4 regions of the Halobacillus shinanisalinarum genome follow, and region 1 is predicted to be linked to each of the others. Evidence: riboswitches for the same ligand, from Rfam matches in the RefSeq annotation. Region 1 holds a riboswitch; each other region holds the start of a gene.

What was found. A riboswitch is a leader RNA that binds a small molecule or an ion and turns the genes downstream of it on or off. The one in region 1 is predicted to bind cobalamin.
Region 2: another riboswitch for cobalamin. It lies ahead of MUO14_RS22615 (acyl-CoA dehydrogenase family protein); the one in region 1 lies ahead of MUO14_RS14310 (ribonucleoside-diphosphate reductase subunit alpha).
Region 3: another riboswitch for cobalamin. It lies ahead of MUO14_RS05760 (acyl-CoA thioesterase); the one in region 1 lies ahead of MUO14_RS14310 (ribonucleoside-diphosphate reductase subunit alpha).
Region 4: another riboswitch for cobalamin. It lies ahead of MUO14_RS11020 (ABC transporter substrate-binding protein); the one in region 1 lies ahead of MUO14_RS14310 (ribonucleoside-diphosphate reductase subunit alpha).

Annotation. Positions count from the first base shown of each region.
Region 1 is NZ_CP095074.1:2,845,360-2,851,537, forward strand. Features, by position in the region: gene MUO14_RS14305 (ribonucleotide-diphosphate reductase subunit beta) at 1-980, opposite strand, end outside; gene MUO14_RS14310 (ribonucleoside-diphosphate reductase subunit alpha) at 996-3,227, opposite strand; cobalamin riboswitch at 3,457-3,636, opposite strand; partial or broken gene MUO14_RS14315 (class I SAM-dependent methyltransferase) at 3,830-4,581, shown strand; gene MUO14_RS14320 (class I SAM-dependent methyltransferase) at 4,595-5,275, shown strand; gene MUO14_RS14325 (YnfA family protein) at 5,338-5,664, shown strand; gene MUO14_RS14330 (alpha/beta fold hydrolase) at 5,775-6,178, shown strand, end outside.
Region 2 is NZ_CP095074.1:4,558,295-4,564,472, forward strand. Features, by position in the region: gene MUO14_RS22610 (ribonuclease H family protein) at 240-905, shown strand; cobalamin riboswitch at 1,056-1,254, shown strand; gene MUO14_RS22615 (acyl-CoA dehydrogenase family protein) at 1,425-3,134, shown strand; gene MUO14_RS22620 (NAD(P)-dependent oxidoreductase) at 3,149-4,036, shown strand; partial or broken gene MUO14_RS22625 (CoA-acylating methylmalonate-semialdehyde dehydrogenase) at 4,057-5,513, shown strand; gene MUO14_RS22630 (enoyl-CoA hydratase-related protein) at 5,583-6,178, shown strand, end outside.
Region 3 is NZ_CP095074.1:1,099,348-1,105,525, forward strand. Features, by position in the region: gene MUO14_RS05750 (chitobiase/beta-hexosaminidase C-terminal domain-containing protein) at 1-2,756, opposite strand, end outside; gene MUO14_RS05755 (DsbA family oxidoreductase) at 3,082-3,807, shown strand; gene MUO14_RS05760 (acyl-CoA thioesterase) at 3,894-4,367, opposite strand; cobalamin riboswitch at 4,502-4,687, opposite strand; gene MUO14_RS05765 (hypothetical protein) at 4,830-5,204, opposite strand; partial or broken gene MUO14_RS24525 (LCP family glycopolymer transferase) at 5,747-6,066, shown strand; gene MUO14_RS24530 (LCP family glycopolymer transferase) at 6,139-6,178, shown strand, end outside.
Region 4 is NZ_CP095074.1:2,237,882-2,244,059, forward strand. Features, by position in the region: gene MUO14_RS11000 (pyridoxal phosphate-dependent aminotransferase) at 1-671, opposite strand, end outside; gene cbiB (adenosylcobinamide-phosphate synthase CbiB) at 646-1,605, opposite strand; gene MUO14_RS11010 (adenosylcobinamide amidohydrolase) at 1,605-3,074, opposite strand; gene MUO14_RS11015 (FecCD family ABC transporter permease) at 3,071-4,096, opposite strand; gene MUO14_RS11020 (ABC transporter substrate-binding protein) at 4,089-5,075, opposite strand; cobalamin riboswitch at 5,223-5,405, opposite strand; gene MUO14_RS11025 (CBO0543 family protein) at 5,603-5,866, opposite strand.

The DNA of each region.
Region 1 (6,178 bases):
AAGAAGTCTGATTTCCCTTCGTCGACTTCTTGATAGGCACGAATCCACTTGAGCGGATTCTCTTGATAGCCGGGAAATGGCTTTTCAGCACCCATTTGGCTGCACCGATTGTTGGCCATAAACCGGATGTAATCTTCAAGGTCGCCAATCGGAATTCCTGGGAAGCGATCGCCAATAATATGATGGGCCCACTTAATTTCAAGCTCCGCCGCTTCAGCAAACGTCTCCGTCACAAATTGCTCATACTCGTTACGATCAAGCTCTGGATTTTCAGTCAACGTTTCCTTGAAGATTCGCGTAAACAAATTGACATGAATCTGTTCATCACGATTAATGTAGTTAATCATTGTACTCGTCGATACCATCTTCTGATTGCGTGCCAAATTGTAGAAGAACGCAAAACCCGCATAGAAGAACAATCCCTCAAGTACGACATCATATACCAGTGATTTTAGAAAACTCTCTAATGTAGGCTCATCAGAGAAAGCTTGGTAGCCGCCAGTTATAAATTCGTTCCGCTCAACCAATACCTCATCATGTTTCCAATATTCAAAAATACGTTCCTGCTCACTTTGATCAACGAGCGTCGATAGCACATAAGAGTAGGATTGATTATGGACAACTTCCTGAAAAGCCAGCACTTGCATGAGTGCCGACAAACTCGAGTCAGTTAGATAGTCCGTAATCTTCCCGGCATAATCAGTTTGGATTGAGTCAAGGAACGCAAGCAAACCAATAATCTTTTTAAAAGAAGCCTGTTCTTGCTCCGTTAACTGAGGCCACTGTTTTAAATCATTGCTCATATTAATTTCATTCGGAATCCAAAAGTTCGAGAGCATTCGTTTGTACATGGGGTAAGCCCAAGAATAACGGGTATCGTCCCAATTGAGTACGTTTGAGCTTCGGCCGTTAACAATTCCTGTTGAAGCATTTGGTGCTTCACGATCGACAAGCTTCCGCTTATGAATGGCAGTATCCAATTCCATCAACCTCCTTTAGGATGAGCAGCTCTCACAATCGTCATATTCCCCTTGACTAGAGGTGGAGCGCGTATAGTAAGTCGTCTTCAATCCCTGTCTCCAGGCATCTAAATGTATAGCAAGCAGTTCTTTAGCTTTAATCGAATTACGAACATAGATATTAAATGATATCGACTGATCCACATATCTCTGGCGCACGGCATTTTGCTTTATGCTTGTATGCTGATCAATATCGTATGCTGATTTATAATACCAATACGTTTCTGTGCTTAAATCAGGGGCCGTCACAGGAATCTTATAATCCTTTTTCTCCTCGGAATAAAACTTTTTGAAAATCGGATCAATGCTTGCTGTGCTACCGGCAATGATTGAGGTACTGGAGTTCGGAGCCACAGCCATTAAGTATCCATTACGCATTCCCCTCTCGGCCACGTCACGTTGTAGCTGCTCCCAGTTCCAACTACTATCTTGATCAAACGACCGTTTAACAAAAAATGCTCCTGTATCCCAGTCCGACCCTTCAAATAATGGATAACTGCCTTTTTCACGGGCAAGTTGACTGCTGGCAAGGATGGAATAGTAAGCAATTCCCTCATACACTTCCTTCGTATAGTCAACTGCTTCATCTGATTCCCAGGCGATTTTTTTCTGAGCAAGTAAGTGAGCCCAGCCAAACGTACCAAGGCCGATGCCGCGGTAGGATTGATTCGTCAGTTGTGCCTGCTTCACTGGAATTGAATTTTGATCAATGACATTATCAAGCATCCGGACTTGGATCGGAATCAGCCTTGCAAGAACTCCAGCTGGAACCGCGCGCCCTAAGTTCACACTCGATAAGTTACAAACAACGAACTCACCTGGTTCTTGAACAGTAATGATCTTGCCATCCTCAACATATTGTTCTTCCTGGACAGTAGGACTTTGATTTTGGGTAATTTCTGTACACAAATTACTGCAATACACCATCCCTTTATGACTGTTCGGATTCATGCGATTAACCTCATCACGGTAAAACATGTACGGTGTTCCCGTTTCAAGCTGGCCAATCATGATCCGCTTAATAACATCGATCGCGGGCACGGTTTCTTTTGACAAATCAGGGTTATCAACACAAGCGTAATAACGCTGTCGAAACGAGCCATCCCCACGTGTTTCGTCAAAATAATCCTCAAGAGAAAAGCCCATTACGGAGCGGACCTCATGCGGATCGAATAAATACCAGTCTTCACGCTTCTCAACAGCTTCCATAAACACATCCGGAATCGAGACTCCCGTAAACAAGTCATGTGTCCGCTGCCGTTCATCACCATTATTCAACCGACTGTCGAGAAACGGAAAAATATCCTTGTGCCAAACATCAAGGTAGACGGCAACCGCACCTTGCCGCTGACCGAGCTGGTCCACACTGACAGCTGTATTGTTAAGCTGCTTCATCCACGGCAGTACCCCAGAGGAAACACCTTTAAAGCCACGAATATCACTACCGCGGCTGCGAATTTTCCCTAGATAAACACCAATCCCGCCACCATGCTTACTCAAATTTGCAACGTCCGTGTTCGTATCATAAATCGACTGCAGGCTGTCGTCGACGGTATCAATAAAGCATGAGCTCAGCTGACCATAACGTTTCCCTGCATTAGCCAGGGTTGGCGTTGCCACTGTCATATAGAGATGACTCAAGGCCCAATAAGATTCTTTTACCAAATCTAACCGTTTTGAACGATCCTCCTGTGCCATTAACGTCATCGCAATGATCATAAACCGCTCCTGAGGAAGCTCAAACATATTACCAGCTTTTGACCTTGCCAAATAACGATCTCCAAGCGTCTTTAAGCCAATATAAGTAAACAAATGATCACGACCAGGCACAATCGCCGCTTCTAGCTCCTCGATTTCCTGTTTCGAATAAGAAGTAAGTAGATTTGTACTATAAATTTCCTCGTCCATTAACAACTCAATCAAATGATGCAACCCCATATAAGGCTCGCTCATCCCGCGGTTACGGTTCGACGCCTCATACATCATCTCAAGCTGCATCCTCGCCGCGAGAAACGTCCAATCCGGCTCTGTCTCACTAATCTCCGCCAAACACTCCAAGATCAATGCCTTCGCCTGCTCCTCGTGCCCCATCTGGCCCAGATTCATCGAAGGTAGCTTGTCCAACAATCGCTGCACATCAAGCGACAGGAAATTTCCCTTCTGACGTTCCAACCAATCTTGCCAATCTAATGTATGTACCATCTCCATCAAATCACTCCTTTAAAACAGCTTTTGAAAAAGGTCATGTGAGAATCCCTGATGAAAAAGGGTACGCCACATCACAATCACGCTGTCTGAATAATTAGCCATAAAAAAATCCGCTCATTAAAATTGAGCGGATGAAACCATGAAACGAAGGCGTGCACGTCCCAAAAGAGCAACTGAAAACGCCTGTTCATTCCATCGCTTCATCTTCTCAATCCCCGAAGAAGTAGAAACTTTCGTGCGTAGAAAGACAGGTCTCCTGACTTAACGCTCATTTCTACTCCGGTCCTTCCCATGCACGCAGGCACAGTGGATTATCCGTTTCTAGAGCGATAACAGTTGCGGGGGCAGTTCCGGACTTACACCGGATTCCCTATTAAGCCTAGTGGCATCTTCTCTTCGCTAATACAATATATAGTGTTGTTTTAATATTTCGTTAGCTTATCTTGTGTTTTTATCATAACGAAGATTGTAGAACCGCGCAATAGTTTTTTTGACGAATGGGAATAAAGAAGGGGAAGTTTAACGATCAAAGAGGAATAGATTCAGACATGTAGAATTACTAATACGAGGGAGTTATGTGAAAGAAGAAGGAAGTGACTATATTGAATGAAAAACAAGCAATTGACATGAACCGAACTTGCTGGAATACGGTTGCACATCACTACAATGGAATCGATGCACTACCGAACTATGGACCGTTCGTTCAAACAGAAGAAGAGCTTCAGCTTTTTGATGTAGTGGAAGGGACGTGTGTTCTCGATATAGGGTGTGGCAGCGGCCATTCGTTAAAAAGTATGAGTGAGCAAGGTGCGAGTGAGCTCTGGGGGTTGATCTATCACAGGCACAAATTGATACAGCAAAACAGACATTGAAGGATGATAAGGTTAAGCTTCGTTGTGCTCCAATGGAAGAAGCGGGTATAATTCCCACAGATCATTTTGATGTTGTATATTCAATCTATGCGCTTGGTTGGACGGTGGATTTAAAACAGACTCTCCAATTGATTTTTTCTTACCTGAAAGCAGGGGGAAGCTTGATCTTTAGCTGGGAGCATCCCTTTTATCCTGTAGTGAATGCAGAAGATGGCAGGCTTGTCGTTGCGAACCCTTACGAGGCAAAGGAGGATCGTTTGATCGAAAGCTTTAAGGGAGAAGAAGCGGCAGCTATTTTGCCAAAAAGAAAACTTAGTACGTACATAAACGAACTCATCCAGACAGGCTTTCAGATTGAGAGAATCATAGAAGGGGAAGTGGATAGTCATGAGGAAAAGGAAGAATACTCTGAGCGTTATTACTCTTTATATAAAGCGCGTATGATTCCGGCAACTTTTATAATCAAGGCACGCAAACCATAGGAGGCAAACACGAATGAATTCATTTAATTGGCATCAGGAAGCAGAGAAACAATGGGATGGACGAGCAGAATTTTGGAATGCCAACAGTAAGAATATGTGGGATGAGGGCAGTAGGAAAACAATTATTCCTTTTTTACAAAACCATGTGGAAGCAGGTAGTAAAGTAGCTGACTTAGGATGTGGCGATGGATACGGGTCCTACAAGCTTGAAAAGGCAGGATATACCGTGACAGGACTTGATATTTCCGAGGATATGATAAAGCGGGCTAAGTCCCGTCTTGAGAAAGACAATCTGAAGTTCATTCAAGGCGATCTCGTCAATCTTCCTTTTGAAAAAGAGAGCTTTGATGCAATTATGGCTGTGAACAGCCTTGAGTGGACAGAAGTACCCTTCAAGGGGCTGGAGGAAATGAAACGCGTACTTAAACCAGGAGGGAAGCTTTGTATCGGGGTATTAGGTCCAACTGCGAAGCCTAGAATGAATAGTTATCGTCGCGTTTATGGAGAAAAGGTAATTTGCAACACAATGATGCCATGGGAGCTTGAACAAATGGCTGGGGAAACAGGCTGGAAACTTAAAGACGGACATGGTGTGTACAAACGTGAGGTGGAGAAGGAAGACTTGTCTGGTTTACCCGTCGAACTTCAGCAAGCGCTAACGTTTATGTGGGTGTTTATTTTTGAAAAGGAATAAAAGGTTACTATTGGTTGTTTAAGGAATTACGTCTGCTGTAAATAAAAGAGGTGGAGTTTAGAATGTTCATGGTGGTTATACTGTTCCTTTTAGCTGGACTAGCTGAAATTGGCGGTGGGTATCTCATTTGGCTTTGGCTTAGGGAGGGTAAACCTTTTTATTGGGGGATAGTTGGCGGATTTTCCCTAGTTATGTATGGAGTGATCGCTACGTTTCAAACCTTTCCTTCTTTTGGAAGGGTGTACGCAGCCTATGGAGGAGTTTTTATTATATTATCCCTCCTTTGGGGATGGCTAATTGATAAAAAAACACCAGATGCATATGATTGGATTGGCGCGGTAATATGTTTAATAGGAGTGTCTGTGATGTTGTGGGCACCCCGGAACTAGTTGTACCTATTGGGGGTAGATTCCTTAGTTGGTGGGCTCTCCTTCAAGAATGTAGACTATTTCATGTAAAACGGAGGACCCTAGAAACGTATATGGAGGTGCTTAAATCTATGCCGGCTTACCACGTTGAAAAGGTTGGACAGGGAGAACCGTTAGTTTTTCTTCCTGCAGGTGGATTTACTGGGAACGAGGGAATGAATATAGCGGAATATCTCCAAGACGATTATGAAATACATATGATAGACTTGCCTGGTTTTGGAAGAGGGAAGAAGCACGCAGGTCGCTGCACTTCACTCGATATGGCCAAGTGGCTTGCTGACTACCTCGACCAGGAAGGGATCAAGGTAACCAATCTGGTGGGACATTCACTTGGCGGGGCATTAACTTTGGCTTTTGCTGTTCACTTCCCCGAACGAGTGAAAAAGCTTCTCCTGCTGGATCAAGGACACAAATCCTTTCCCAGAATCCCAACCTCTGAATATGGGGTATTTGCGTTTGCTTTTCCATTAATGAA
Region 2 (6,178 bases), 1.7 Mb from region 1:
TCCCTCATAAAATGAGAAGATGCCCCTTTTTTTGTCAAATTGGTGAGCCGAACAGATTCATTGCTGATAATACTACAGTACCTGACATGAAATAATTCTGTTTCAAGAAGGGTACAATGATCATAATTGAAGTATGCCAATAGGAAGAAACAGTCTAAGATAGAAAAGAACTAATTATATTTTTTAAAAAAGCTGAAATGAGTTTCTATTTATTTCGGCTTACTAAGGGTGGTCTTATTATGAAGGTCAGAATCGAATTAACATATAAAACACCAAAAGGTACAAATACAACATTCAGTTCTGATGATATGCATGCAGGAAAAGCCATCTTAATCGCTGAAGATCTAGAGAGCATAGGGCGCACTAAAAATGTAACATTCATCGACAGCCTTGAGAGTACGTGGACGTTGAAGGAATTAAAGAAATATATGAAGGGAATTCAAACCGAACCACACAATGTAACCGTTTATTTTGATGGTGGTTTTGATCTAGACACAACAAATTCAGGTTTAGGTTGTGCCATTTATTATGAACAAAATGGAAAATCATTTCGGCTGCGCAAAAACGCCTTAGTTGAAGAACTTGATACAAATAACGAGGCGGAGTATGCTGCCCTTCATCTCGGATTACAAGAATTAGAGCTTTTAAAGGTCCATCACTTGCCTGTTACATTTGTCGGTGATTCCCAGGTTGTTATCAACCAATTAAATGGAGAATGGCCGTGTTTGGAAGAAGAATTGTCAAAATGGGCTGACAGAGTTGAAAGTAAATTGAAGCAGCTAGGCATTCATCCAGATTATGAACTTATTTCACGAAAAGGGAATCGGGAAGCGGACAGACTAGCATCACAAGCCCTAAAAGAAATTGAAATAACGAGTACAATAGAGACAAATCGTGAAGAATAATTTACTATGAAGCTTTATACAAAAAAGACCGCACTTCTGAATTCTGAAGATAGGGTGGGTATCTCATTACCCAGAAACAGTTTACTACTAGTAGGTTACTTTCAAACAATTGCCAATTTTTGAAAGTGGTGATATACTCTACATGAAACTAAATACGATGTAAAAACAGGTGCGGATAAAGAACTTATTTATCTGCTTAAAAGGGAAGTTCGGTTAGATTCCGACGCTGTCCCGCAACTGTATTTGGGAGCGATTCGAAAAAACCACTGTTTTCATGGAACATGGAAATGGGAAGGTTCGAGGAGCGATGACCTTAAGCCAGGAGACCTGCCTGTTTTTAGCAAACATCAATACCTACGAGGATAGGGGGTGTTAAGGGCGACAAAAGGAAGCATGCTTTTTCAATGTGGATAAGCATGTCTATTTTAGTAATCTTTCGTGACTTAACAACTTCTATCGGGAAGTTGTTTTTTTATTGCCGTTTTTTCAGCCGCATGATATTCAGATGGGAGTGTAAGAATGGAAGATCTAAAAGTTCATTCGAGGAATTTTATGCCCTATGAAATGGGAAAGGGTGTGTTTACACCCGAAGATTTCATGGACGAGGAAGATTTGATATCGAAAACAACAGAAATGTTTGTGAAACAAGAAATTGCCCCTCAATTGGAGTCTATTGAAAAGCATGATTATAAAGTTGCCTGCCAGCTGTTTGAAAAAGCTGGAGAACTAGGTCTGCTTGGTATTGAAGTGCCGGAGTCCTATGGCGGTCTTTCTTTAAATAAAAAACTCTCTGGACTTGTGGCGGAAAAGATGGGGTATGGGGGCTCATTCAGCGTTTCGTTTAACATTCATGTTGGAGTAGGCACTTTGCCCTACATTTATTTTGGTACAGAAGAACAAAAACAGAAGTACTTACCCAAATTAGCTGCTGGGGAATGGATTGGCGCCTATGCCCTGACGGAGCCGGGTGCTGGTTCGGATGCTTTAAATGCACGTACCAGTGCGATATGGAAGGATGAAGAATCAGCCTGGGTGTTGAATGGAGAAAAGCAATGGATTACAAATGCTCATGTGGCGAATGTCTATGTTGTCTTCGCTAAAACCAAGGAAGGAATGACCGCCTTTATCGTCGAACGATCGTTTGATGGCGTATCCATTGGGTTGGAAGAAAAGAAGATGGGAATCAAAGGGTCTTCCACAGCAACTTTGATTCTTGAGGATGTATCCGTGCCTAAAGAAAATGTATTGGGGGACGTAGGGAAAGGGCATCGGATTGCCTTAAACATTTTAAACATGGCCCGCCTAAAGCTTGCCTTTTCAAATATTGGATCCGCAAAACAATCGCTTGAGTTGACTACTCAATACTCAAAAGAACGGAAACAGTTTAATCGATCGTTACTTGACTTTACGATGATTCAAGAGAAGATTGCCAACATGGCCGTTTCTATTTACGGAGCTGAGAGTGCTGCCTATCGAACAGCTGGTTTTTTAGATGACGCCATGGAAGACCGCGACGAGAATAATGATAGTAACGGGAAAAATTCAGGGTATGCCATGGAATGTGCCATGAACAAAGTATATAGCTCAGAAGTGTTAGACAACATTGTTGACGAAGCTGTACAAATTCACGGTGGTTATGGATATATGGAAGAATATCAAGTCGAGCGGCTTTATCGTGATGCCAGGATCAGCCGGATATTTGAAGGAACAAATGAGATTAATCGTCTAACGATTTCAAAAATCTTAATTAAAAAATTTAATTCATCACAAGTGACTACGATGGACACAGCAAATGAGATCCATAAGGACAAGAATCGACAGTACATTCAACTGTCTAAGCACTTGTTAACTCGATCTTTGAAAGCGCTTACGGAAACGTGCTTAAAAATGGAAGATGAACAAGAATATATGCGTTTATTAGCGGATATGGTAAGTGACCTCTATGTAATGGAATCTTCGTTTTTACGTACGGAGAAGGCTATTGAAAAAAATGGGCGGGACCAGGAGCAGATGAAGGTAAACGTGACAGATGTGTTATGTGAAGAGGGGTATCGTCGTGTGGAAAACGCCGCTCTGTCCATCATTTCAGGGGGCGTTTCAGATGACCATGACCGGGAGAGATGGATCCATGAGATTCGCCATCTCGAAGTTCCTCTTTATGAAAATCTCTTTGTGAAAAAACGTGCGATTGCAAAACATATCACAAGTCGCACGCGCTATATGATTTAAATGGAGGTATTCACATGAAAAAGATAGGTTTTATCGGATTAGGAAATATGGGTCTTCCGATGTCGAAAAATTTACTAGCTGCTAATTTTATCGTTTACGGTCTCGATTTAAATAAAAAAGCTGAAGAAGCTCTTCAAGAATTCGGTGGATTGACAGGGGTATCTATTTCTGAAATGACGGGCGTTTGCGACGTGATCATCACGAGCTTACCATCCTCGGATGCGGTCGAAGAGATTTTTTTAGGAGAAGAGGGACTGATTAAACATAGTCAGCCTGGAATGATCTTGATGGATACAAGTACGGTGGCTCCTGAGATGAATCTGAAAGTTGAAAAAGCAGTGAGAAACAAAGGGATTGAATATCTAGCTGCTCCTGTCAGTGGAGGAGTGATTGGAGCTGTAAACCGCACGCTTACCTTCATGGTCGGAGGTTCTGAAGAAACGTATCAGAAAGCTTTGCCAATCATGAACGTATTAGGTGAGAAGATTTTTCATGTCAATGAAAAGATCGATAGTGGCACAGCTACGAAGCTGATCAACAATTTACTCATCGGGTTCTATACCGCTGGTGTAAGCGAAGCGCTTAATTTAGCAAAGCAGAGCAATATAGATTTGGAAAATTTATATGAAATCTTGAATGTCAGTTATGCGAAAAGCCGGATATTTGAACGCAACTATAAAAGCTTTATCGCCAATGATGACTATGAACCTGGTTTCTCTTTAAAACTATTGAGGAAAGATTTAGGGTTTGCTTTAGACTTGGCTGAAAAACATCACTTAGATTTACCGATTAGTAAGAACTTGTTTGATATGTACGAAGAGGCGGAGGAAAGTGGCCTTGGGGAGAAAGACATGTCCGTGGTTTTCCAAAAGCTTAGCGAGCAGTCTACATCTAAATTATAGGAAAAAGGGGAGAAGCACATATGATTACGACGAACGTAGAAAAAATGAAGAATCATATTGATGGACAGTGGGTGGCGTCTACAGGAGAAGAAATGGAAGAAATTCCGAATCCAGCAACCGGTAAGGTGGTTGCGTATGTTCCGTTATCAACAGAACAAGATGTCAAACTCGCCGTAGAAGCGGCTCATAGGGCATTCCCTTCTTGGTCAAAAGTACCTGTTCCGCAAAGATCCCGTTACTTATTTGAATACCTTCAGTTATTAAACGAACATAAAGAAGAACTTGCTCAAATTATTACCATGGAGAGTGGAAAAACGTTACAGGACGCTCGCGGGGAGGTTCAACGCGGAATTGAAGTGGTCGAGCTTGCCACATCTACTCCAAATTTAATGATGGGAGATGCACTTCCTAGTATTGCCGAGGGCATTGATGGTTCCATTTGGCGCTATCCACTTGGAGTGGTTGCGGGTATTACACCGTTTAACTTCCCAATGATGGTTCCGCTATGGATGTTCCCCCTTGCGATTGCTTGCGGGAATACATTTGTCTTCAAAGCGTCGGAGCGCACGCCTATTTTAGCCGGGAAGTTAGTGGATCTTTTTTATCAAGCAGGTTTTCCAAAAGGTGTGTTGAATCTAGTACATGGTGGAAAAGAAGTGGTCAATAGTGTCCTTGACCATCCTGACATTGAGGCGGTTTCTTTTGTCGGCTCAGAACCAGTGGCCAAGCATGTCTACCAAACAGGAACAGCGAATGGAAAACGAGTTCAAGCTCTTGCAGGAGCTAAAAACCACGCACTTGTCATGTCGGATTGTCAAATGGAGAAAACTGTTCAGGGGGTTATTGGGGCTGCCTTTGGAAGTAGTGGTGAACGCTGTATGGCATGTTCCGTGGTAGCCGTCGTGGATGATATCGCTGATGAATTCATCGAGACCTTGGTCTCAGAAACTCGGAAACTAAAAGTGGGAGCGGGAACTTCGGAGGAAAACTTCGTCGGACCTTTGATCCGTGATGCCCACAAAGAGAGAGTACTAGGATATATTAATCAAGGAGTCGAAGAAGGGGCTGCCTTGATGGTCGATGGTCGAAATGTAGAAGTCGATGAAAATGGATATTACGTAGGCGCGACGGTTTTCGATCGTGTCACCCCGAGATGAAGATCTGGCAGGATGAAATATTTGCTCCTGTTTTAAGTGTGGTAAGAGTAAGCAACCTGGAAGAGGGTATTGATCTTACCAATCACTCCAGGTTCGCGAATGGGGCTGTTATCTATACATCAAGTGGTAAAAACGCTCAAATCTTCCGTGAAAATATTGACGCAGGCATGGTCGGTGTTAATGTAAATGTCCCGGCTCCGATGGCGTTCTTCTCGTTTGCAGGAAACAAAGCTTCCTTTTATGGAGATCTTGGAACGAACGGAAAAGATGGGGTGCAATTTTATACGCGGAAAAAAGTAGTGACCGAACGATGGTTTTGATCGTTTTAGAGTTCCCATTCAATCTAGCTCATTTTTGGCACGGGACATACAAAAAGGAGGTTGTAAAAAGTGGACTACCAATATGCGAACGTGATTAAAGAAAATCATGTGACAACGGTCGAAGTGAATAACGCTCCAGCTAATGCCTTATCATCGGCTGTTATTGGAGAATTACGCAATCTATTTCAAACACTGGCAAACGACGATGAAACACGTGTTATTATTCTTACAGGTGCCGGTCGATTTTTTGTAGCCGGTGCGGATATCAAGGAATTTGTCTCTGTCATGGAAGAAGAGGAGAAAGCCTTGGCCATGTCTGAAGCGGGTCAGGAGCTTTGTAATGAGATTGAAGCGATGAGAAAACCGGTGATTGCCAGTATCAACGGGCCGGCACTTGGGGGAGGACTCGAGCTAGCGATGAGCTGTCACTTTAGGATTGCTTCAGACGCGGCCACACTCGGATTACCAGAATTAAAGCTAGGCCTTATTCCATCTTTCGGGGGCACCCAGCGTCTTAGCAAAATCACAGGCCCAGCAACAGCTTTGAACCTCATTTTGTCCAGTAAGCAGCTAAATTCGGAGGAGGTGGCTGATCTCGGGATTGTTCAATTTGTCGTTCAACAGGAAGAACTACTACCAACCACAGTCGCCCTGGCTCAGTCCCT
Region 3 (6,178 bases), 1.7 Mb from region 1:
TTTACCACTTCAGCTTGCTGTACACGCTGTACTTCACTTCCAAGTACGACTGGGTGCTCTGCTCCAAACAATGCCCCATCGCCACCTTTTGAATTAAAATGGTTCGCGACAACGATCACTTTTTCACCATTGAATTTGAATTCAGCAGCCAATGGCTTACGAGAATCATCAAAGGCATCATTCGTTGGCTCAATACGCCCTGGATTGAGCGTCAGGCCTTCTTCATTCACATCAACAGCTGTCACTGCATCGCCCTTAGGCTTATCCGTCAACGACACTCGCTTCGGATTGTAAAGGAACCCAACACGAATGTTTCCACCTGGCTGGCCGCCATCCATCTTATCGACCGGCGCAATATCAACAAACTTATAACTTGGTCCTCCTGCAGCTTCAATCGCTTCAATTAAGGCCTGATAGCTCTCATCCGCTGCAACTGTCCCATCATCTGTCGGGCCATTATTATCTTGAACCTCAGTCAACCCGACAATATCAGGACCGTTCAAATTCTTAACAAGCGCATCACCTAAACGAGCGGCTTTTTCCGGATCACTCGCCGTTGAGAAATTCTCAACATTATAACTCGTCACGGTCAGCTTCTGTTTCGAACTCTTAAGCTCCGTCACCTCGCGCTCCGTTTCCCCATCCATTAGCTCAGGAAACTCACCAGTTGGACGAATCTTAAAGTTGCTATACCCATAGCTGACAACACCTGTGATCATTTCATTAAAGTAATCCCCCGTCACAGCGTCAACTCCAAGACCATCAACATCAATCAACAATCGCTCAGGATTATAATCATCAGGTGAAATCAATAAGCCATCTGCACGGGTAAACTGCTGGTCCTCACTCGCCTCACCGTACACCGCAAGCTCCTCATATTTTACCGGCGCCGCAACCGTCGCATCTTCAATGCCAATCAACATTCCTTCAAGACTTTCGTAAAAGTCCAAGCCATCCTCTTTGGCATCGAAAGACTCCATCCCATCATCTTCAATCACTTTCGTCGGCTGCTGGCGGTCAACGCCTAACACAATCGGGTTCGGGAGTTCGGTTTCATTCGCTAGAACGCTCACCTCTGATGCACTAATTTGTGTTGTCAGTAAATCCTCTGCATCGTAGTAACCTTCTTCACGCCACTCTGTGACTTCACCGGCTACTTCTACATGATCGCCCACTTTTACTGTACCTGAACGGTCGTACACATAAATCCCTTCAGATGTAGCCACATTGTCATCTGACTTTAAGCTCTGCATGTAAAAGCCGTTCGTACCATCAAGTTTTGTAACGACACCTTCCACATTTTCCACAACATTTCCTTCATATGGTGATGTATGACTCGCCCCTTGGATGTCATGGATATCAACATCATCAAGAGGTTTCAACACAGTATAATCGAAGCTAGCTACTGGGCTTACTTCACCGCTTTCCTTAACGACCACCGCTTTAAGCGTTGTATCCTGCTCGATTGCGATCGGTTCTGTGTACTCTTCGCTGCTTCCATTCGGTTCAGATCCATCTGTCGTATAGTGGATCGTCCCATTTGGCTGCGCTGTATAAAGCTCCACTTTTTCACCTATCACAAGGGAACCTGAGGCAGGATTCGCTTGAACAGCGAAAACTTCATCAACAATATCCCGCTCATTCCGCGGAACAAGCCTATATTCATTAAAACTATAGCTAACAACACCAGATATTTGCTCATACGTTTTTCCAACTTCTAAAGCATCTTCATTGTTTGGTGTAATGGTAAATGTTCCTGATTCACCTGCTACGGTAAAATCTCCGTAACTATTTTTCGATAAAACTTCAACATCTCCGACTTGAACAAATTCTCCTTCAATCGCTTCGCCTTCCTCTTTGGAAAATTGCTCGGAAGTTACTTTTTGTGGACCAGGTACGCCCACATCAGCTGTCACCACTTCAACATTGGCTGAAGAAGCAAGAATTTGTTGCATTCCGTAATAGTCAGAGAACTCACCCGTTGCGCTCACCTTATCCCCGACTTCAGCAGACAACCCAGGAGCCCGAACGATGATGCCGCCTGTTTCATCCTGAATGTACAGGTTGGTCTGCCCTCCTGTGTTAAAAGCTGCTGTCGCCACACCTTCGACTTTAACAGTTGACCCAGGTTCACTTGCCCGTACATCAGCAATAGATTGCAATTCAACCGGAGGTACATCCGACATTTGATAGCTTCCTAGATATTCCGTTGTATCTTTAGCATAGCTATCCCATTCCTTTGTCGTATCAAACGCGTCCTCTGTGTTTGTATCACCAGCGGTCACTGACTCTTTGCGAACAAGCGTAACGTCACCAGCAAATGATTCCTCACTGCCAATTTGACCTATAGAATCTACGACTGCCCCATCCTTTTTCAATACAATAGGGTCGTTTCCGTTAAAGTTAATCGCCGAATTATTTGTCGCATCGGCACTCGCTAAGATCTCTTCATTCGCACGACTGTTAGCCGCAACAAAAACCTCTCCGCTGGCAAGTGTGCCGGATAGACCGAAAGTACCCGTCGGTTCTAGTGAGCCATTCGCATACATCTCAATTGTGTAGGCAGATAAATCTACCTCATCATCCGTGGCATTGTAGAGTTCAATTGCTTTGTTATAACTGCTGCCCTCTATGTATTCTGAAAAAAATAAATCGCTGCGCTCTTCCGCTGCATGACTTTGAGGGATCACGCTTGAAAATGGACTTAATGCCAAAACAGCTGCTAAACCTGTGACGACCGTCTTTTTGAATCTCATCCAATTCCTCCTAAAATAGTAGTATAAATCTATTAATCCTCCCCAAGTATAAAAGATAATTTGATCATATTTATCTTTTTTATGTAAAAATCACAAATTACATCAAAAGACACAACATAAGACGTCCGACCACTAGAACCATTCCACCTCAGGTCATCCATTTTCTGGATGACCTGAGGTGGAATGATTTTCTTTATCTGATAATATTTTACTTATCTAACATCACTATAATTACTATAAGCAAGGCTACAATCAGATTAATGGCATTTCATAGAATAGGATCGTAAAATAATAAATGTGAAAGAATAACCATGAGGTGATGAATATGAAAATAGAAGTTTGGTCAGATTTTGTCTGCCCATTTTGTTATATTGGAAAGCGTCGACTTGAACAGGCACTAGCGCAGGTGACAGACGGTGATCAAACAGAAGTCGTCTACAAGAGTTTTGAACTTGATCCACAGGCAGAGAAAAACACAGGAATGTCGAACACCGAAAAACTTGCTGCAAAGTACGGGAAAAGCATAGAGGAAGCGCAAGAAATGAATATAAATATGGAACAGCAAGCAGCCAGTGTTGGACTGACTTATAATCTTGACACAACAGTTCCTACTAATACATTTGATGCCCATCGTTTAGCTAAATTTGCCGAATCAAAAGGACTGGGCAAAGAGGCAGCAGAACGGTTCTTCTATGCTGTTCTCACTGACTCAAAGGATGTAGGAAATCACGAAACATTGCTTGAGCTTGCTGAAGAAGTTGGTTTAAATGGCGATGAGGCAAAACATGTACTAGCGAGCGAACAATATGGTGAGGTTGTGCGTGCGGAGGAAGCTGAAGCAGTGGAGATCGGAGTCCAAGGTGTACCTTTCTTCGTCATTAACCGCAAGTATGCAATCTCAGGCGCTCAGCCTACAGAAATTTTCGTTGAAAGCTTGCAAAAAGTAATTGATGAAGAAAAAGAAACACCCACCATCCAAAGCTTAACACCGAACAGTAAAGACGCAGCTTGCACAGACGAAAGCTGTGAAATGCCAACAAACAACAACTGAAAGAAAACATGAAGCCCCCAACTTTCCAAATCCCCCCACCTCAGGTCATCCATTTTCTGGATGACCTGAGGTGGGGTTTTCTGTAATTATCTCAAGGTGGAGCGGTTTTTCCGGTGTTCTTTTCTAGCTGGAGCTGTTTCGTACAGTCTTATCTCTTCTGCTGTTTCAGGTATAACTCGGGGAACGGGGGTAGGCTTCCCGCTTGAATCGACAGCGACCATTGTAAGAAACGATTCTGTCGTCATAACTTTTTCCCCTTGAAGCAAGTCGTCAGCAAACACCTTTACATACACTTCCATTGAAGAACTCCCTGTATAGGTAACGCATGCTTCAAGTGTCAAAGCATTCCCAACTTTCGCAGATGATAGAAAATCGACCGAGTCTATCGACGCTGTTACAACTACACAGTTCGAGTGCTTCATCGCTGTTAAAGCAGCAATTTCGTCAATATAAGCAAGTACCTTTCCGCCAAAAATCGTATCCAAATGATTGGTGTCTGGCGGAAGTACCAGTCGGGTTTGCATCATTTTTGAAGCTTGTACTGGCAAAGCACTGTCCATTTCCCTCTTCCTCTCTAAATAAAAAATACACCTTCATAAAGAAGATGTTTACCGATCTATGAGAATTCAAAAAATGGCACAGCTAGAAAAACTGAAATCTCATCACGTAACATCCTCCTATCTCCCGTAGGAAAAACATGTTCTTCTTTATGGCAGGTCTCCTGGCTCAGATTCAACAGCTCCTTCTCCTTCCCATTTCATTCATTGCGAAACAGTGGAATTGAAAAGCCTCCTCTTCACAGTGGCGGGACCGCGTTGGAATTACACCAATCTTCCCTTTTCAGCTTCATAACGAAGCCACCATAAAGCCTATTAAATTATCGAGGATTACTCCCCTATCCTAACTATCTACGAGAACAAACCCAAAGTCAATCATCACCCCATAAAATTCCACCTCAGGTCATCCATTATCTGGATGACCTGAGGTAGAATTTTATGGTTGTATATGTTGCGTACTTTTAATCAGCGAATCCATTTCACTATCATTTTGACAAGAAAGTAAACGGTGCAAAAGGCCAGGAATCCAAGGATACTTACGGCTGCATCATTAAATTCCATGGCACCTCTCCCTGTTATTTTCTGCTGGATCTCAACAGCGAGAACAAATACGAGCACCATTGAAAGTGTAAATAAAAACGATATTGCCGTTACGCTCCATTTAGCTAGCGCATGAAATATGACATCTACAAAAATCAAGCACATGATCCCTAGCATTCCAATAATCCAAAAGTGAAGCTCCTTGTCTGTAAGGTTCCAACCTAAAGAATGAGAGAGCCCCAAGAAAATATCATGAAATGTATTTACAATTTCAGCTAATAGAACAACCATTTCTTTCATTTATAACCACCTTCTCAGAATAACTATAATTCATAGTAGCACACTCTTGACCTTTATCAATAGCTCGAAGCCCCAATAAATTCCACCTCAGGTCATCCATATTATGGATGACCTGAGGTGGAATTTATCCCCTGTAATTATTTATAAGTTTCTGATAATAGCTTTTACAATAATCGCCATTAACAGTATAATAAATAAATAGTTCGAGTATTTTACATAATCGAGGTGGAATTATGGGACGTAAAGAAATGAAGAAAAAGAAGAGGAAGAAGGGCCTATGGTGGAAAATCATCTTGCTCGTAATCGTATTCCTGCTCATAGGCGGAGGCGTCTATGCATTCACAATCTTCAATAACGTCAAAAATACCGTTAATAATAAATTGCACGAAAATGTGTCCTCTATAGACACAACTGTTACAGACAAAAAACTAGACAGTAATGAACCAATCAACATCTTACTGCTCGGTGTAGATGAACGTGAAAATGACCAAGGCCGTTCGGATACGATGATTGTTATGACTCTTGATCCTAATAATGATCAAATGCAGCTAGTAAGCCTACCCAGAGATACAAAAGTAGAAGTTGCCGGGGATGGGCGCGTTACTCGAATTAACCATGCCTATGCTTATGGTGGAAGTGACATGGCAGTTAAAACCGTTGAGAACTTTCTAGATATCAACATCGATTATTATGTAGCCATGAACATGGAAGGGTTGGCACAGCTTGTAAATGCAGTGGATGGCGTCACAGCAAATAATAGAATGGCATTCACCCAAGACGGTTTTCAGTTCCCGAAAGGTCAACTACAACTTTCGGGGAACAAGCTCTCGCTTATGTACGTATGCGTAAAGAAGATCCCCAGGGAGACCTTGGTCGTAATGAGCGACAGCGCCAGATTATTCAAGGGATCATTGAAAAAGGGGCTAGCTTGAATATGCTTAATCAGATTGATGAGATCCTGGGTGTGTTAGGCA
Region 4 (6,178 bases), 610 kb from region 1:
TAACCGATCCTTAACCCTGGGATAGCGTACATCTTCGTCAGCGAACGCAAAATGATAAGGTGAGATGACTTGTTTATTTGCTGAATTAGGGACGGTTCGTTTTGAACAAAATCATAAAACGCTTCATCGATTAGAAGAGAGACTTCTCTCTTTTCAAGCTCATTCAACAATTCGACTAACTTACTTTGTTTGTAGGCAACGCCTGTTGGGTTATTTGGATTACAGATCATCACAAGGTCTACACCAGTAAGCTTAGATTTGAGCCGTTCTAAAGGCAGTTCCCATCCTTCCGACTCGGTTAGAAAGATAGATTCGACTATACAACCATTCATCTCGGCAATCATTCGATATTCAGAAAAAGTCGGCTCAACAATCAATAGATGTTTGCCAGCAAACTCTCGCCCTATTAATGTAAGCAGTTCCGACGCACCATTCCCAACGAGAATTTGCTTTTCCGAAATTCCTTCTTGTAAAGCAATCGTACGACGGAGATCTTCAGCAAAGGGATCTGGATAGTTCGTGATGAGTTCGAAAAAATCTCCCCACTTCTCCCGCAGCCAAGACGGAGGTCCTAACGGATTCACATTCACACTAAAATCATAGGTCACCTCTGACAGCTGTAAGGGGTCCGTTAAATATTGCGGGTTAGCTCCATGTGACGGCCACTTCAATGCCTGCACCTCCTATCCATAACAATAGAGTCATATAAAGTGTAGCTCGCACCATAAAGTGATGGGCTGTTTTAATATGCTCAGCGTCCATTTTCTCAAAGGGAATCCCAATTGTAGGACGCATAGATACTTCACCGAAATAGCGATTTTCACCGCCTAACTGAATCCCCATTAAAATAGCAAAAGCTGCTTCACCCCATCCGCTGTTCGGGCTCGGATGACGCTTTGAATGATGAACTAACAAAGTAATCGCTTCTCTTTTCGTTTGAAAAGTACTCTTCTCTAATAACAAAAGTAACATCGATGTCAGTCGGGCCGGAACCCAGTTCAGCACATCATCCAATCGGGCCGACGCCCATCCAAAATGGTAGAATCGATCATGTCGGTATCCGACCATTGAGTCACACGTATTCACGGCACGATAAAGCATAGCTAAAGGAGCCCCACCTAAAAGAGCAAAGAAAAGGGGTGCCGTAATGCCATCACTCGTATTTTCGGCAACCGTCTCAATCGCACCTCTCGCCAACTCAGATTCATCTAAATGTTCGGTATCCCTTCCGACAATCATGGATAAATGCTGACGTGCTCGAGTATAGTCGGACTCTGTTAACGGGGTATATACATTCATCGATGCTTCTTTCAAGCCCTTTAAAGAGATCGTTGTCCAAATAAAGAAGGACTCCAAGACCACTCCCAGCCCAACATGAACGTGATAGCCGAGTGCAGTAATAGACCATGTAATCACGAAAACAACACTGCACACAATGAGAACCATAGCCACCCCTTTGAAGCGGCGAAGACTCCCTTTATTCCCCCTGCTTTCAAGAAAATGAATCAAGCTTCCCATCATGCGGACGGGATGTGGCAGCCAGCGTGGATCCCCAAGCCATAGATCTAGTAAAAGCGCTGCAGTTAAAGCAATGAGGTGTTCGATCATTGAGGCTTCATTCTTTCCAAATAACGTTCAATGGCTTCCTTAGTAGCCTCATAAATCATCTGCCCAATCTTGCTCCCGAGAAAGGTAATCGGTCCTGCATATTCCAGCTGTCTCTCCGTCTGAGTGCTCGCAATCATAATGCTGTCCGTGGACGTCCCTGTAGCTTCAGTATTTGTCAACGAATCCTTAATTCCACATGTTGAAAAAGCTTTCGTCTTCGCTTCCGTCGCTGTTACGATTCCTTGAATAAATGCTTGTTCAGATAGGTGGCCATCGATGAAAACCCAAGTATTTACCGTCCCAGGCTGATCTGCCTCTACTCGTTTATCCCCATGGACAACATCTACTGCATTACCCAACCCAGCTGTAACTAAAATCAGGATAGAAACACCGTCTCCCAGGAAAAATCGTTCCGAATAGTCCGACAGGTGGGCTGCTGTGATCATCGCTAAAGTGTCATGTTCAGTCAGCTCCCACTGCTGACATTTTTCTATCATGAATTGGGAAGGAGATTCACAGTTAAAGCTTTTATCAACATGATAGTTGATAAAGTTACGATACCAGCCAAATCCCCCTCCCTTTACCGCTGAAGAAAAAGTTTTAAGCAACTGGGGGGTTCTTACAACAATCTTCTCCTCTGTGGCTTCCACAAGCGCAGGTGTAATAGCAGCCCTCGTTTTGTCTAAAAAATAATCCGGGAGCAAGTTCATCTGGGGGCTTGATAACGTAGGATTAGCATGAACATCAATCGAAGAATGATAGACTCGCTCAAGTAAAGGCTTTTGCATCACTTCTTCTGGCTTGCCGATCTGAGTGATCTGCCCTTGGTCGATCAGTAACAGACGGTCACAATACAGACTGGCTATATTTAAATCATGAAAAATCGACACGACCGTTAAATGGCTTGTCAGCGAAAGCTGTTTCAGTTCATCCAAGAGCTGTTTTTGATAACTGAAGTCGAGATGATTCGTCGGCTCATCAAGCAGCAAAACATCTGGTTCCTGAACCAGAGCTTGGGCCAGATAAACACGTTGTCTTTCCCCTCCACTTAAATGATTGAGAGGGAGAGACATCATTTCTGTCAGTCCAGTTTGCTTTAACACATGTTCAACCACTTCTTTATCCCGCTCCGTCGGCTGCTTAAAAAAGCCTGACTGATAGGCATAACGTCCCATCATCACAGTTTCGTAGACATTGTAGGAAAAAAAGCTCTGCTGAACCTGGGGCAATGTCGCAACCTTGCGAGCAAGTTGTTTACGAGGGTAATGACCAAGGGGCTTCCGATCAATAACCACTTCCCCTTCCCATAGAGGAAGAATCCCACTCATCAATTTAAATAAGGTTGTTTTTCCACTTCCATTAGGACCAACCACACCAAAAAACTCACCACGATTGACTTGAAAATCGACATGATCAACAATGGGCTTAGTTTCATATCCACCCGTCATATTGGTTACTTGAATCATACACTCGCCCCTTTTTTCCTCTGCTGGTAAAGAATAAAAGCAAAAATCGGTGCTCCTATCAGCGATGTAATCACCCCAATAGGCAACTCAGCTGGGGCAATAATCGTTCGTGAAACGAGGTCTGCCAAAATTAAGAACGTCGCTCCATTAATCAAAGACAGTGGAATAAGATGCCGGTGGTCTGTACCAAAAACCCTCCGGCAAATATGAGGAACGACTAGACCGACGAAACCAATTGTCCCTGATACAGCAACTGCCGCCCCAGTTAAAATCGAAGCAGCTAATAAGATCAATGATTTTCTTTTCTCCGTAGGAACACCCAGCTGCTTTGCCCGTTCCTCGCCTAACGACATCGCATTTAATTCCTGCCCCTGAGTCATAAGAAGCAGTACACCAACCATAAAAAAGGGGAGCAGTAACCCCACGTGACTCCATCCCCGCATCGCTACACTTCCCAGGAGCCAGCCGACAATTTGGCGAAGCTCCTCCCCTGTAAGCGCAATCATGAGAGAAATAACCGAGCCGAGAAAAGATCCCATGACGATCCCTGTCAAGATGAGCGTCTCGATAGAAAGTGTTCGATCAAGCATGCGTGCAAATCCAATAACGAAGAGCAGTGTAAGGACTGCCGTGCAGATGCTGACAATGGGGAGTGTGAAGGAGGCGAAAACCGGTAAAGAAAATCCCACAAACAGAACCAACACTGCTCCGACAGACGCACCCGAAGATACACCTAAGGTATAAGGGTCAGCTAGCGGATTTTGTAGTAGACCTTGAAAAGAAGCCCCGGCTATAGCTAGTGATGCACCCACTAAACCAGCTAATACGACGCGTGGCAAGCGAACATCCACAATAATACTGATGTTTATAGGATCAATATTTGATTGATAGGGACTTATCGTTTCTGCTATCGCCCCAATGATGACAGGAAGCGGAATAGGTACACTGCCAACAGCCACTCCTGCCAGCCATGCACCTACTAAAATGATTACGCTTCCTATATAAGCTAACGGTTTATTCATCACCGAACGTTTCCGGATAAACAGCTTCAGCCAACCGCTCTATCCCTTCAATCAAACGTGGACCCGCACGTGTAACAAGATCAGAGTGAACGTCATATACCTGTTTCTTCTCGTTTGCCGGTACTTCTTCCCAGCCTTCTCTAGAAAGCACTTTTTCTACAGGTTTCTCTGTATAATAGCCATAGGTTGTAATGATGACATCTGGCTGTAAGTTAATAATGGCCTCCTCATTCATTTTCACCCATCCTTCTTGGTTTGCAGCAGCATTCTCTGCATTGATCGCTTGGAGCATATGATGCATGAATGTACCCGTTCCAGTTGTATAAATTTCCGGAGCCGGAGACACTTCTACAAATACACTTTTAGGATCTTTGATCTCAGAGGCTTTTTCCTTAATTCCTTTAAGCTTATCCTTCATTCCAGTTACAATGCTGTCCGCTTTCTCCTGCTCATTTACCAATTTACCCACCGAGTGAATCGTTTCATAAACACCCTTAAAATCAGAGGCGTTCTTCACAACATAGACCGGAATCCCCGCATTACTAATTTGGTCAAGCGCAGCCTGAGAGTTATGAGCACTTGAACCGTGCGCAAGAACGAGATCAGGTTTTAATGATAAAACTTTCTCGGTATTAATTTGCATCCCGCCAACTCTATCAATCTCCTTGACCTGCTCAGGGTAGTTATCGTGATCTGACACCCCGACAACCTGTTCTCCTGCATCAACGGCAAACACAATTTCTGTGTTACTTGGAATCAATGAAACAATTCGTTCAGGGTCTTCTTCCAGAACCACTTCATTACCCGCAGAATCTTCTACGGTCAGAGGGTAAGTCGTTCCTTCTTGACCTTGGGTTTCTTCTGTAGTTGTATCACTCATGCTTTCCTCTGGCTGACTTGAGTTCTCATTGCTTGCACAACCTACTAGCAAACCGATCGTCATCAGAAGTATAAATATGTAATTTGATAGTCGTTTCAAGTTTATCTCTCCCATAAATTAAAAAATTTTTGAGCACAAAAAAACACATCCCGCAATGATGATGTGTACACAAAAGGATTTTGCAATGACGCTAAAGCACATACACGACAGCTTCCTTTTTTACTATACACCTCCTATCCGCGTAGGTATTGGTGAGAAAAACAGGTAGGTCTCCTGGCTTATGGTCATTGCTCCCTGCTCCTTCCCATGCTTTTCACACAGTGGAATCGTGCAGGTTGCTCGCAAATACAGTGGCGGGACCGCGTTGGATTTCAACCAACTTCCCTATTAAGTGATGAATGACATCACGCCTGTTTCTTCCCCTATTCAACTATCTACCATTCTACTAAAGATTATGAAAAAATGCTTGGTTTTTAGACTTTTTTTGTCAAATATCTTCCTTATGGTATGTAACAACATGGTTGATTACATTCATAAGGAAACGGATCAACATAATTATACAGAAAACGCTAATGAATGTGTACACCCAGGTCCACGTATAGTACTCAACTAATTCAGTATACCTTTCAAGAAGGACTTCGATTGAAAGTCAGAATAGAAGTGTAGATGGCGCATTGTAAGGCAATACGCGAATAGCTTGAGTGAAAAGTTGTTTGATAAAAGTAAATACAAACGATTGGAACAAGGATCATTTCATATAACAGACTAGAACTAAAATATTGACTGAATAGGTTGACAGGATAATCGATCATTTTTTCCTCAACAACTATAACACCTGCAACGGTAGCAATATAGGAGGTCATGAAGAAAATGATAATTTTGTCTTTCATATGTGGTTTCCGTAAACTACCATACAACAGTACCATCCCAACCCACTAATAATATCCATAAAAACTACTCTTTCCATAGTCATACAAGACTCTTCTACAAATATTCATTATTCAGTAACCATTCGTTTTCTAATAAATAGCCACAATATTTACTTGGCTACGGGGCGGCTAGTGGGCAGGCCCCATTTGCAGAGGAAGTGCTCGTGTTTCAAACCTAAAACCTTAGAATAGTGTGACCATATATAACCCTAGATAATATTTAAAATGAAAGCCTTCTGGTGAATATAACATTGAAAATTTGACCAAGATTAA